DNA from 4 places in the Novosphingobium sp. RL4 genome. Region 2 is predicted to be linked to each of the others. Evidence: predicted binding sites of a transcription regulator. Region 2 holds the regulator's gene; each other region holds the start of a gene.

Region 1 (3,195 bases), 1.0 Mb from region 2:
GCATCGGTATATCCGCTCTCGTCGAGCACGGTGCGCATGAGGTCGGCAGGGTTCTCGGTTCCGGCGAGTTCGCGCCAGCGGGCGAAGTCACGCATCAGCGAGAGGAAGGTATTGCGCGGGCGAGCGGGGAGTTCGTCGGTATCGACGATCTCGATCGCGGCCATGGCGAGCGGAATGTTCCGGCGGCGCGCCAGGACATGCAGCGCTTCCAGCGCCTTTGCGCCCAGCCCGCGCTTGGGGGCGTTGTAGATACGTTCGAACGCCAAATCGTCGGCGGGCTGGGCGATGACGCGAAGATAGGCGAGAGCGTCGCGAATCTCGGCGCGTTCGTAGAACCGGAAACCGCCGATGATGCGGTATTTGAGGCCGATCGAGATGAAGCGGTCTTCGAATTCGCGGGTCTGGTACTGGGCGCGCACGAGGATCGCGATCTGTTCCAGCGGAGCGCCTTCGCGTTCGAGGCGCTCGATCTCGTCACCGACCCGGCGCGCTTCTTCGGGGGCATCCCATACGCCGATCACCCGCACCTTGTCGCCCGAGTGCCGCTCGGTCCACAGCGTCTTGCCGAGCCGCTGGCTGTTCTCGTTGATGAGGCCGGAGGCGGCAGCGAGAATCTGCGGCGTGGAGCGGTAGTTCTGCTCAAGCCGGATGACCTTGGCTCCGGGGAAATCCTTTTCGAATCGCAGGATGTTAGCCACTTCGGCGCCGCGCCAGGAATAGATCGACTGGTCGTCGTCGCCCACCACGCAGATGTTGCGATGACCCTGTGCGATCAGGCGGAGCCAGAGGTACTGGACCTGGTTGGTGTCCTGATACTCGTCCACCATGACGTATTTGAAGCGCTGCTGGTACTGTTCCAACACCTCGCGGTTGGTGCGCAGGATGTTGAGCATGTGGAGCAGAAGGTCGCCGAAATCGCAGGCGTTCAGCGCTTTCAGGCGGTCCTGGTAAAGCTGATAGAACTTCTGGCCGCGCCCGTTCGCATAAGTCTCGTTCTCGGCAGCGTCGAGGTCGGCGGGATTGAGGCCCCGGTTCTTCCAGCGATCGATGCAACCGGCGAGCTGGCGCGCTGGCCAGCGCTTCTCGTCCAGCCCTTCGGACTGGATCAGCTGCTTGAGCAGCCGCAACTGATCGTCGGTATCGATGATCGTGTAGTTTGGCTGCAGCCCTACCAGTTCGGCGTGGCGACGCAGCATCTTCGCCGCAATCGCGTGGAACGTGCCGAGCCATGGCATCCCTTCCACGGCAGGGCCGATGAGATGGCCCACGCGTTCGCGCATCTCGCGCGCAGCCTTGTTCGTGAACGTGACGCAGAGGATTTCGCTGGGCCATGCGAGCCGGTTGCGGATCAGGTTGGCAAGCCTGCGAGTGAGCGCTGCGGTTTTCCCTGTTCCCGCGCCTGCCAGCATCAGCACTGGTCCGTCAGTGGTCAGGACGGCTTCGCGCTGGGGCGGATTCAGGCCTTCGAGCAGAGGGTCCGACGAGGCTTCGGGCATGGAGGATTGCAGATCGTTCACCCGTGAACATCTAGGGAACGGGGTGTCGCGGCGCAAGGCCGCTTCGTCGCACCGGGGGAACAATCCCAGGGACGGGGCGTCGGTTGTTCACGAACAAGAACATGGAGAGCGATCATGCGAAAATATCTCCTTGCCGGAGCCGCCGCGCTTTCGTTCCTGGGAATGTCGGGAGCGATCGGGGCGCAGGATACCAATGGCGAAATGCCCGCCGCGCCAGAAGCCCCTCCGCCGCCGGCAGCACCTTCGGATTCCGGGACGCCGCCGGCCAGGCCGATCTCTCCGGCATCAATGTCTGCCGAACAGAAGGCTATGTACGATTCGTGGCCGGCAGCCCAGCGTGCCGATTACGATTCCTGGTCGCCGGAGTATCAGGCCTATTACTGGAGCCTGACGGACCCGCAGCAGAAAGGCTACTGGGCGCTCACGCCGGACCAGCGCGGACAGATCTACAAGATGACGCCCGAGCAGCAGGCAATCGCCTGGAATTCCATATCGCAGCAGCTTGCCGGGCAGACCCCGACCACGCCGCCCACTCAGGCCAATCCTCCGGGTGAGGGGATGCCCACGACCGGCGTCCCCGACCCGCAGTTTGCGCAGCAGGCGGTGCGCCCCGCGATGCCCGCCGATCAGGGATATCAGGGCGGCCCGTACAAGGGCGCGCTGACGCCCCCTCCGGCGACCGCGATGGACAAGCCGTATCCGGTATGCAGCAAGAAGGTGACGGACAATTGCCGCAATCGCGGCGGCGTCTGAGGAAGGCAAGACTTCCGGCCTGAAGCGGCGCGCTTCAACGCGCACTGCTTCAGGCCGGCGAATTCAGGATTCGGTCTTGCGAAGGAAGTGCAGGCGCGCCTTGCCGACGTCGCGTGCCGATTCCACCTCGAAGCCCCGAATGGACACGGCCTCGGTGCGGGAGGTTTCAAGGCATATCCAGGTCTGCTCGCCAATCCAGCCCAGCCGCGCGAGCTTGTCGATCGCGACGACCCCGGCCCCGGTCTCGTAAGGCGGATCGAGCAGGACGAGGTCGAGGACGTCCTTCGCAGGCCCGAGCGCCATTACCGAACCTGCCCGGACATCGCTTTTGCCCTGTGCCTGCAGGTTGGCAATGTTGGAGCGGATCGCGCGGATGGCTGCCGGATCCTGGTCCACGAACAGGCAGTGCGCCCCGCCGCGTGAAAGCGCCTCGAACCCCAGCGCGCCCGATCCCGCGAAGAGATCGGCCACTTTCAAGCCCTCGAAAGTGCCCAGACGGCTGGCCAGCATCGAGAACAGCGTCTCGCGCGTGCGGTCTGCGGTGGGGCGGGTATTTTCCCCCTCCGGCGTGGCCAGCTTCCGGCCGCGCCATTCACCGGCAACGATGCGCAGGCCGGTCTTGATCGGACCGCCTTTCATCGGGGCCTTCGCTCCCACTTTCATGCGGCGTTGCCCGGCAGCGTGCGGCGGAAGTTATCGAGATCGCGCGGAGCCACCTCGAACGCCATTCCCTTGGGCAGGTCCAGTAGACGGAACGGCCCGTAGGAGGTGCGGATCAGGCGGCTGACCTGCAGACCGAGATGTTCGAGAACGCGGCGGACTTCGCGGTTCTTGCCTTCGGTAAGGGTCATCTCGATCCACTGGTTACGCCCCGTGCGGCGCTCCATGTTGGCGTCGATCTTGCCGTAGACCACGCCCTCGATCT
Region 2 (3,195 bases):
GGCGGGATCGCCTCGGCGCTCGTCACAGGGGACATGGGCGGGATCGGCAAGGCAGAGGCCCAGGCGATGCGCGATGCCGGACTTGCGCATCTGCTCTCGATCAGCGGCCTGCATGTCAGCGCAGTTGTCGGTGCGGTCTATATCCTCGCGCTGCGCCTGCTGGCGTTATCTCCCGCGCTGGCGTTGCGGGTGCGATTGCCTGTCCTTGCGTCGGCTAGCGGGGCATTGGCGGGCGTTGGTTACACTTTGCTGAGCGGATCGCAGGTGCCGACCATACGCTCCTGCGTGAGCGCGCTACTGGTACTTGCCGCATTGGCGATGGGGCGTGAGGCGCTGTCGATGCGATTGCTTGCGGCGGCCGCCTTCATCGTCCTTCTGATCTGGCCCGAATCGATTGTGGGCGCTAGCTTCCAGATGAGCTTTGCCGCCGTTGTCGTGCTGATCGCGTTAGGCAATGCGGTGCCCATCCGGCATTGGTTCTCGGCCCGTGACGAAGCATTGCCTTTCAAGGCGCTGCGCAGCCTATCCCTGATCCTCGTCACGGGCGTAGCCATCGAACTCGCGCTGATGCCGATCGGACTTTATCATTTTCACCGCGCCGGACTCTATGGATCGATCGCCAATGTGGTTGCCATCCCGCTCACGACCTTTCTTGTCATGCCCCTGGTCGGCGCGGCGCTGCTTTTCGATATCGTTGGGGCCGGATCGCCGGTCTGGTGGCTTGCTGGAGTAGCCATCGATCTGCTGATCGGTCTGGCACGGTTCATCGCCTCGCGGCCCGGTGCGGTGAGCATGGCGCCGACGATGGGCGGATGGCAGTTTCTACTTTTCGTGACTGGAGGACTTTGGCTGGGGCTTTGGCACGGAAAAGCCAGGCTCTGGGGTCTGCTTCCAGTCGCCAGCGGCTTTATCGGCCTGCTCCTGCTGACCCCGCCGGACATCGTCGTTTCGGGAGATGGCCGCCAAGTTGCTTTGATTGACGGTCCGGGGAGGCGCCTTGTCATGCTGCGCGACAGCTCGAGCGATTACGTTTTGGACAATCTGATGGAAGTAGCGGGAGTTCAGTCAAAACCCGTCTTGATTGCAGACTGGCCGGGCGTGCGATGCAACCCGGATTTCTGTGCGTTGATGCTGGAACGTGGCGGGAAGGCGCGCCACATACTGATCGCCAGGGGCCGGGATATCGTGCCGGAAGACACTTTGGCTCGGGCCTGCCAGCGCGCCTATCTCGTAATTGCGGGCCGACGTCTGCCGCGAAGTTGTCAGCCAATCTGGCTGAAGGCGGATCGCAACATGCTGAGCAAGACGGGCGGCGTGGCGATCGACCTGAAGCGCCGCACGGTACATTCAGTGGCAGATGCGCAAGGTGATCATGGGTGGTGGCGTTCGCCGCCGCTTTCTTATGGCGTCATCGCCAAGGCCCGGTAATAACGCGGCGGCGAGACGGCGGAACAACCGGACATCGTCTCACGCTTGAGCCGCATCAGTGATAGCGGCGTAGCAGTCCGGCCAGTTTGCCCTGAACCTCGACTTCGTCAGGCCCATAAATCTGCGGTTCGTAAGCGGCATTGGCAGGGTCAAGGCGCACCATTCCGGCTTCGCGGCGCAGATACTTGAGCGTGGCTTCAGCCCCTCGCACGAGAGCGACGACAATTTCACCGTCGCGAGCGGTATTGGTGCGCTTCACCAAGGCGAAATCGCCGTCGAGGATGCCCGCGTCTATCATCGAATCACCCGAAACCTCGAGCGCATAGTGTTCGCCCGAACCAAGCAGCGCTGCGGGAACCGGGAGCATGGACTGTCCTTCGAAGGCCTCGATCGGCACGCCGGCGGCGATGCGGCCGTGGAGTGGGATTTCGATGACATCGTTCGCGGGGGCAGGTGCGATCTGGGGTGCGCGGACAGGCGCTGCAGTATCGTTGCTGTTCGCCGCCGGAGTCGATCTTGCAGGTTTGGACGTTGCATCCTCAGGCTGGCGCAGGACTTCGAGAGCGCGAGCGCGATTGGGGAGGCGGCGAATGAAACCCCGTTCCTCCAAGGCGGAAATCAGGCGGTGAACGCCGGACTTGGACTTGAGGTCCAGCGCTTCCTTCATTTCCTCGAAGCTGGGCGAGATGCCGCTTTCCTCAAGCCGGACCTGAATGAACCGGAGCAATTCGTGCTGCTTGCGCGTCAACATCTGCGTTGCCTCTTCGTTCTGCGGCCCATGGCCCTGTCTCGTCCGGCGATTTGCCTGCGAACAATGAGGGAACAATTATGCAACGAATCCGGTATCGTCAAGCAATACCGCCATTTTGGAGCAAGAACACTTCAACAACATCTCCTGCATTCGCGGCCGGCGCGCCAATGGGGCGATCGATCAGTACATTGCTTGCCGCGAGCGATGCCAGAGCGCCGCTGTCCTGAAGCGGGTTCGCGCAGACCGTCTCGCCGTTCCAGTAACCGCGCAAAAACTCCCGGCGGTTGCCCGCAGCGGGCAGGGGGGCCGAAAGCCGGGTTGCAACCGGCTGTGGGATTGGCCGTGAAGCCCCCAACAGGGCCCGCAGGACAGGCAGGAGAAACTGATAGGCTGTCACAAGGCTGGATACCGGATTCCCCGGTAATCCGATGATAATTTGCGGCCCGGTAGCGCGCTGGCGGGTCGCCACGAGCAGGGGCTTGCCCGGCTTGATGGCCACGCGCCAGAAGTCCAGCTGTGCGCCCCATGCTTCGAGGGCCGGGCGGACAAGATCGTGATCGCCGACCGAGGCACCCCCGCTGGTCACGATGACGTCAGAATCGCTCGCCTGTTCGAAGGCGGCGATGAGGTCATCGAGCTTGTCGGCCACGGGGCCTATCCGGTTCGCATCCACCGGAAGAGAGCGGGCCATGGCAACCAGCATGACGCCGTTGCTGGCAGGAACCTGATGGTTGGCGCAGAACTCAGGGTCGGTCGAGAGTTCGTCGCCGCTATCTATGACGGTTACCCGCGGAATCCGTCGGACGGGCAGGTGGCGATGGCCGGCGGCAATGCCGAGCGCGGCTTGCGCCGGGCCGATCAAAGTACCGGCGGCGAGAAGTTCGCGGCCTTCCACAAAGTCCATGCCGCAGCGCCGGATATGGCGGTGGCTAGGTTCGGGTGCCTCTCCCGTCAGGGTGATCTGTTGCCCCTCGCGAGCGAGGTCTTCCTGAAGGATAACGGCTTGGGCGCCCTCA
Region 3 (3,195 bases), 1.5 Mb from region 2:
TATCAGCTGAACTCGGTGCCGGGTGACGAGGAAGACCAGAGGAACAACCCACCCCATGTCCGCGCCGTCTACGAGATGCTCCAGCGCGGCGACAGCATCGGCGTCTTCCAGGTCGAGAGCCGCGCCCAGATGAACATGTTGCCCCGGCTGAAACCGGAGAATTTCTACGATCTGGTCATTCAGGTCGCCATCGTTCGGCCCGGCCCGATTCAGGGGGACATGGTCCATCCCTATCTGCGCCGCAGGCAAGGGATCGAGAAGGTGGAATTTCCTTCTCCCGCCCCGCCGCATGACCCCAGGGAACTCCACGAGGTGCTAGGCAAGACACTGGGCGTTCCCCTGTTCCAGGAACAGGCGATGAGGCTGGCCATCACCGCCGCGAACTTCTCCGATGCCGAAGCCAACCAGCTCCGCCGCGCCATGGCGACTTTCCGCAATCTCGGCACCATCGACTCCCTGCGCGGCAAAATGGTCGGCGGGATGATCGCACGCGGATACCAGCAGGACTTCGCCGAGCGCTGCTTCAGGCAGATCGAGGGTTTCGGCAGTTATGGCTTCCCGGAAAGCCATGCCCTCGCCTTCGCGCGGCTGGTGTGGGTCTCGGCCTATATCAAACACCACTACCCGGCCGTTTTCGCCGCAGCCTTGCTCAATTCGCAGCCCATGGGCTTCTACGCCCCGGCCCAGATCGTGCGCTGCGCACATGAGCACGGCGTGGAAGTCCGCCCCGTCGATGCGAACCACAGCGAATGGGATTGCACGCTGGAGCGGAATGCGAAAGGCAAACTCGCGCTGCGGCTGGGCCTGCGCCAGATCAGCGGATTTCGCGAGGATTGGGCCGACGGTATCAAGGCGCACCGCCCTTACACCAACCTCGAAGACCTCGCCCGGCGTGCCGGCCTGCCCCAGCGTGCGCTCAACCTTCTGGCCGATGCCGATGCCTTGCGATCGATCGGTCTGGACCGGCGTGAAGGCCTGTGGGAAGCGCGCCGCACACCTACCGGAGAGTTGCCGCTTTTCGCCGCCGCCCGCGCCCGCGAACTGGGTGAGGAGCCGCCTGCGGCCCTGCCCGCCATGCCGCTTTCCGAACAGGTCGCGGCCGACTACCAGACGACGCGCCTCTCGCTGAAGGCCCATCCGATGAGCTTCCTGCGCCCGTTCTTCGCGGCAGAAGGCGTACTGAGATGCACTGAACTGGCACAGAAGAAGGGCAAGCACGTCAAAGTCGCCGGAGTCGTGCTGGTTCGTCAGCGTCCTGGAGAGGGCAATGCGATCTTCGTCACGCTGGAGGATGAAGAAGGGATCGCCAACGTGGTGATCTGGGCCCGGCTGTTCGAAACCTATCGCCGCGAAGTCATGGCCGCGCGGCTCATGGTAGTGGAGGGTATCGTCCAGGTCAGCCCCGAAGGCGTCGTCCACCTCATGGCCCAGCGCATCCACGATCGCTCCGCGGAACTGGCCCGGCTGTCGGAAGTTCACGAAACCGACCCGCCACTCTCGCGCGCCGATGAGGTGGTGCGCCCGCAGCATCCGCGCAATGTGCGAATCCTGCCGCGATCACGCGACTTTCACTGAACCGTCGATGGAGGAAATGGTGCACCCGACAGGATTCGAACCTGTGGCCTCTGCCTTCGGAGGGCAGCGCTCTATCCAGCTGAGCTACGGGTGCAGTGCTGGGGCGACTAGCAGAGCCTGCGGAGGACTACCAGCGCCAAATCAATCCATATCGTCATGGGCTTGGGAAAACATGGGGACGGATATCCCTCCGCCCCGCGCATACCCGCAGGGATCGCTTGAAAGTTCCCTCTATGTTCTTATGATGAAGGCATGGCCGACGCTGATTCCCCCCTCGCACCGCCGCTGACTTCGTTCGTTGCCAACGACGTCGCACGCGGAATCGGGCGACTTTTCGCCCGCAACGATATCTGGTGCCTGTCGGAAATGCCGCTGCGCTGCGGGCGCCGGGCGGATCTCATGGGGATCGACGCCAAGGGCCATGTCATCATCGTCGAGATAAAGGTATCCCGCGCCGACCTGCTCGGCGACGGGAAGTGGACCGACTATCTCGACTATTGCGACCGTTTCTACTGGGGCCTGCCGCCCTCGATCGACCGTGCGCCGCTGGAAACCGAGGCTTTTCTGCCGGAGCAATGCGGCGTGATCGTGGCCGACGGTTATGACGCGGAAATCCTGCGCCCTGCCCCGCTGCGCCAGCTTGCCGCCGCCCGTCGCAAGGTGGAGACGGAGAGGCTCGCGCGCGCATCGCTCCGGCGACTCGTCACGCTCGGTGATCCGCAGACGCTCAAATGGGGGAACGAGACGGCGTGAAAATGCAGGGCCTCACGGCCCCGCATTTCCCGAATTCGAAAGCGGCGCTACCGGCTCAGTGAACGAAGCGCGCGATGACGTCGCGGTAGGAACGGCTGACTTTCACCTGCGCGCCCGAATCGAGCACGAGGAAGCATTCGCCGTTGGTGTGCGGCTTGACCTGGCGAACCTGGTTGAGGTTGACGATGGTCGAGCGGTGAACGCGCTGGAACACGCGCGGGTCCAGGCGGCGTTCGAGATCCTTCATCGTTTCGCGCAGGATCAGCGAATTGTCGGCAGTGCGGATGCACATGTAATCGCCGGCCGCTTCGATATGCTCGATCGAATCGACATCGATGCGGAAGATCTGGCCGCGATCCTTGATGTTGATGAGCTTCTCGTAGCGGTCCGCGTTGGGATCGGCTTCCTCGGGGATGTGATCGATCGCATCGGGCGCCACTTCGGCCAGCACCGTCTTGAGCTTTTCCGCCTCGTCCGACGAACGCTTCTCGGCAAGGCGCTGGCGCACGCGGGCGAGGGTATCGTCGAGCTTGGTCTCGTCCACCGGCTTCATCAGGTAGTTCACCGCGTTCGCCTCGAAGGCGCGGACGGCATGTTCCTGATAGGCGGTGACGAAGACGAACAGCGGCGGTTCGATCTCCATGACCCCCTTCACCACCGAGAACCCGTCGAAACCGGGCATCTGGATGTCGAGGAAGACGAGGTCAGGCTTTTCGGTCTTGATCTTGCGGATGGCCTCGCGGCCGTTCGAGCAGGTGTCGATGATCTCGACATCAGGATACTTCTCCAGACGAAGCTGAAGGCCCTGGATGGCGAGTTTCTCGTCGTCGACGAGGATCGTGCGAATGGTCATCAGTTACTTTCTCC
Region 4 (3,195 bases), 650 kb from region 2:
TGCGGTCGAGGTTGAGGTAATCGAGCCCGACGTTGTTGAGGAAGCCGAGGCGCTCGTTGATTTCCTTGAGTATGGCCTTGGCGATCTGCTGCTGCTGGCTGGTCAGCTTGCCCTCAAGCTCCCCGAACCACGCGAAGCCATCCGCCACCGAAAGGCGCGCGGCATCGGCGATGTCGCTGCCGGCGATCTTCACCGAAAGCGCCTCGGGCTTCAGGCGCTTGCCATCGCAGGTCTCGCAGGGCTGCGCGGTCTGGAACTTGGACAGTTCCTCGCGCATCCAGGCAGAGTCGGTCTGGATCATGCGGCGGTTGAGGTTGCCGATCACGCCCTCGAACGGCTTGTTGACCGTGTATTCCTTCTTGCCGTCCCTGAACGTCAGCGGCACGGCCTTGCCCGCGGTGCCGTAGAGGATGACGATCTTCACCTCGGGCGAAAGCGCGTCCCACGGCGTGGTGAGGTCGAAACCGAAGTGCTCGGCCAGGCTGGAGAGCACCTGCATGTAATAGGGCGAAGGCGGGTTCGACTTGGCCCAGGGCACCACGGCGCCCTGCTTGAGGCTGAGATGCTCGTTCGGGACCACCAGTTGCGGGTCGAACAGCAGCTTCTCTCCCAACCCGTCGCAGGCCGGGCAGGCGCCTTGCGGGGCGTTGAACGAGAACAGGCGCGGCTCGATCTCCTCGATGGTGAAGCCGCTGACCGGGCAGGCGAACTTTTCCGAGAAGACGATGCGGTTCGGCGGCAGGCCGGTTCCCTTGAGGGTCTTCTTCGCACCCTTCCCCTCTTCCTCACGGCCGGGAACGACGCCGTCGGCGAGGTCGATATAGGCCAGCCCTTCGGCCAGCTTCAGCGCCTGTTCGAAGCTGTCTGCAAGGCGGGTCTGGATGCCGTCCTTCACCGCGATACGGTCCACCACGACCTCGATGTCGTGCTTGTACTTCTTGTCGAGCGCGGGGGCGTCCTCGATGGCATAGAGTTCGCCGTCGATGCGGACGCGGGTGTAGCCCGCCTTCTGCCACTCGGCCAGTTCCTTGCGGTATTCGCCCTTGCGGCCGCGGACCACCGGCGCCAGCAGATAGGCGCGGGTGCCTTCGGGCAGTTCCATCACCCGATCGACCATGTTGGACACGGTCTGCGCCTCGATCGGCAGGCCCGTGGCCGGCGAATAGGGAATGCCCACGCGCGCCCAGAGCAGGCGCATGTAGTCCCAGATCTCCGTCACCGTCGCCACCGTGGAGCGCGGGTTGCGGCTGGTGGTCTTCTGCTCGATCGAGATCGCGGGGCTGAGGCCGTCGATATGCTCGACGTCCGGCTTCTGCATCATCTCCAGGAACTGGCGCGCATAGGCCGAGAGACTCTCGACATAGCGGCGCTGCCCTTCGGCATAGATCGTGTCGAACGCGAGGCTCGATTTCCCCGAGCCCGACAGCCCGGTGATGACGATCAGCTTCTCGCGCGGAAGCTCGATGTCGAAGCCCTTGAGGTTATGCTCGCGCGCACCGCGCACCGTGATGTGGGAGAGACTCATGGAGGTGACGTGTTCCAGATTTGTTCGCAAAGCGCAAGCAGCCGCGCCGCTCTCCGATCGCCTCGCCGAAATGCCAGGCCGCGATGTGGGGACGCCCTGCGCGATTGCAACGCCGGGCGCGGCAGGGCCTGTCATGTCGCCCGTCGATCCGCAAATGCCGTTCGACGACAGAGACCGCGTTATGACTTGAAAGCGACATGGTTCTGCGCAATAGCAGGATCGCCCGATAAAAGTACCGACTCACCTTTTGCGATATGGCAATTTACTCATACAAGTAAATTTACGCGCATACCTTGAACGCCGGGGTGATAATCGCGGGGCCTTTTAAAGTATAGACATATTTATACTTAGGTCGACACCCTCCCCACAGCCTGTGGCTGTTTGGGAACGACTTTCCACATCCATTGAGGTCGCCAGCAGTTCGCTGCCCCGTAGATCCGCGAAGGTCTGCGTGCGGGGGCTGCACTCTCGAGCAACAGGAGAATGCAGATGACCAGGATTCACACGAAAATCGTCACCACCGCCATGTTCGCCATGGCCTCGTTCGCGCTTGTCACCCCCGTCCTTGCGGACGTGGTGGTCAAGGAAGTCCGCAACTCGAACCTGCCAACCCGCGAGGTCCGCTACGGGGACCTCGATCTCACCACCGCCAGCGGTCAGGATTCGCTGACGCGGCGCCTCACCGTCGCGGTACGCCAGGTGTGCGGCGGCGCGGACATGCGCGACCTGCCGGCATATTCCGACATGATGCGGTGCCGCGACGATTCCTCGGAAAGGGCCTTCACACAGCGTGATGCCCTGTTCGCCGAACGGATCGCCGCGCGCGGCCAGCCCGACCGGATCGCGACCAATACCCGCGCGATTTCGATCGTTGCCGTAAGGAGCCATTGAGCCGTCCAGGGATCGGGATTCCGCCGGCCGGAGAAATCCGGCCGGCGGCTTCTTGCCCGCAAATTCGCCCACGCCGCCTAACGGCGCGGCTCACGCCTGAACCGCTCCGTCGCGCCGGGCAACGGCTCGTCGCATAGCCGTTTGCATCCGCCCCATCGCCCCGCCAGAGCGCGGGAAAGCCAGCGAGGGATGGAGATTACGATGAGGGGAGCGCGCGCTCTGATTGCGTTCGGCACACTCGTGCTGGCGGCGGGACCGGCTCTGGCCGACGACCCTCACGACCGGATGAGCGCTGAGGATATCGCCCGCGATCGCGCGATCATTCGCAAGCTCAACAATGACCAGTTGCAGTACGTCCGCAAGCGCGACGCGCAATATGCTGCCGGATGGAAGGATTACGACCGCGCCCGGGGCGGCAACGACTATGCCGACGAGGACGCGAACGGGGACGCGGAGGACGCGCCGCGCGGCAGCAGCTATTCGCGCCAATCCCGCGAATACGACAGGGCCCGCCGCGATTACGAGGCTGACCTTGCCCGCTGGCGCCGCGATGTCGCCGCCTGCCGCGCGGGCGACTATTCCCGCTGCGAGCGCTGAGACAGATCTTTCCTCCAGGCGGCACGGCAAGCTCCCGGACAATGGCCGTTCACGGCAGCAGCGCCGCCCATGTGGCGGCGCCGACGACGCCGTCCGCCTTGAGTGCTTTCGACTTCTGGAAATCCATCACCGCCTGCGCCGTCATCGAGCCGAAAGCGCCATCGGCGGGGAGCTTCAGCAGC

What was found. The regulator LexA, encoded in region 2, represses DNA repair genes until DNA is damaged. The targets are predictions, from matches to a motif close to GTTCCNCNCTTGTTCT.
Region 1: a site for LexA is predicted at 1,521-1,536, ahead of U9J33_RS06620 (ATP-dependent helicase). Genes of this name have one in related genera too.
Region 3: a site for LexA is predicted at 1,800-1,815, ahead of U9J33_RS01470 (MmcB family DNA repair protein). Genes of this name have one in related genera too.
Region 4: a site for LexA is predicted at 1,537-1,552, ahead of uvrA (excinuclease ABC subunit UvrA). Genes of this name have one in related genera too.

What each region holds. Positions count from the first base shown of each region.
Region 1 is NZ_CP141944.1:1,359,034-1,362,228, forward strand. It holds gene U9J33_RS06620 (ATP-dependent helicase) at 1-1,496, opposite strand, end outside; gene U9J33_RS06625 (hypothetical protein) at 1,632-2,270, shown strand; gene rsmD (16S rRNA (guanine(966)-N(2))-methyltransferase RsmD) at 2,334-2,909, opposite strand; gene U9J33_RS24840 (pseudouridine synthase) at 2,930-3,195, opposite strand, start outside.
Region 2 is NZ_CP141944.1:2,401,069-2,404,263, reverse strand. It holds gene U9J33_RS11630 (ComEC/Rec2 family competence protein) at 1-1,428, shown strand, start outside; gene lexA (transcriptional repressor LexA) at 1,484-2,179, opposite strand; gene U9J33_RS11620 (molybdopterin molybdotransferase MoeA) at 2,277-3,195, opposite strand, start outside.
Region 3 is NZ_CP141944.1:304,523-307,717, forward strand. It holds gene U9J33_RS01460 (error-prone DNA polymerase) at 1-1,575, shown strand, start outside; tRNA gene U9J33_RS01465 (tRNA-Arg) at 1,593-1,669, opposite strand; gene U9J33_RS01470 (MmcB family DNA repair protein) at 1,828-2,328, shown strand; gene U9J33_RS01475 (LytR/AlgR family response regulator transcription factor) at 2,384-3,181, opposite strand.
Region 4 is NZ_CP141944.1:3,050,995-3,054,189, forward strand. It holds gene uvrA (excinuclease ABC subunit UvrA) at 1-1,525, opposite strand, end outside; gene U9J33_RS14795 (UrcA family protein) at 2,015-2,416, shown strand; gene U9J33_RS14800 (hypothetical protein) at 2,618-3,013, shown strand; gene U9J33_RS14805 (N-acetylmuramidase domain-containing protein) at 3,063-3,195, opposite strand, start outside.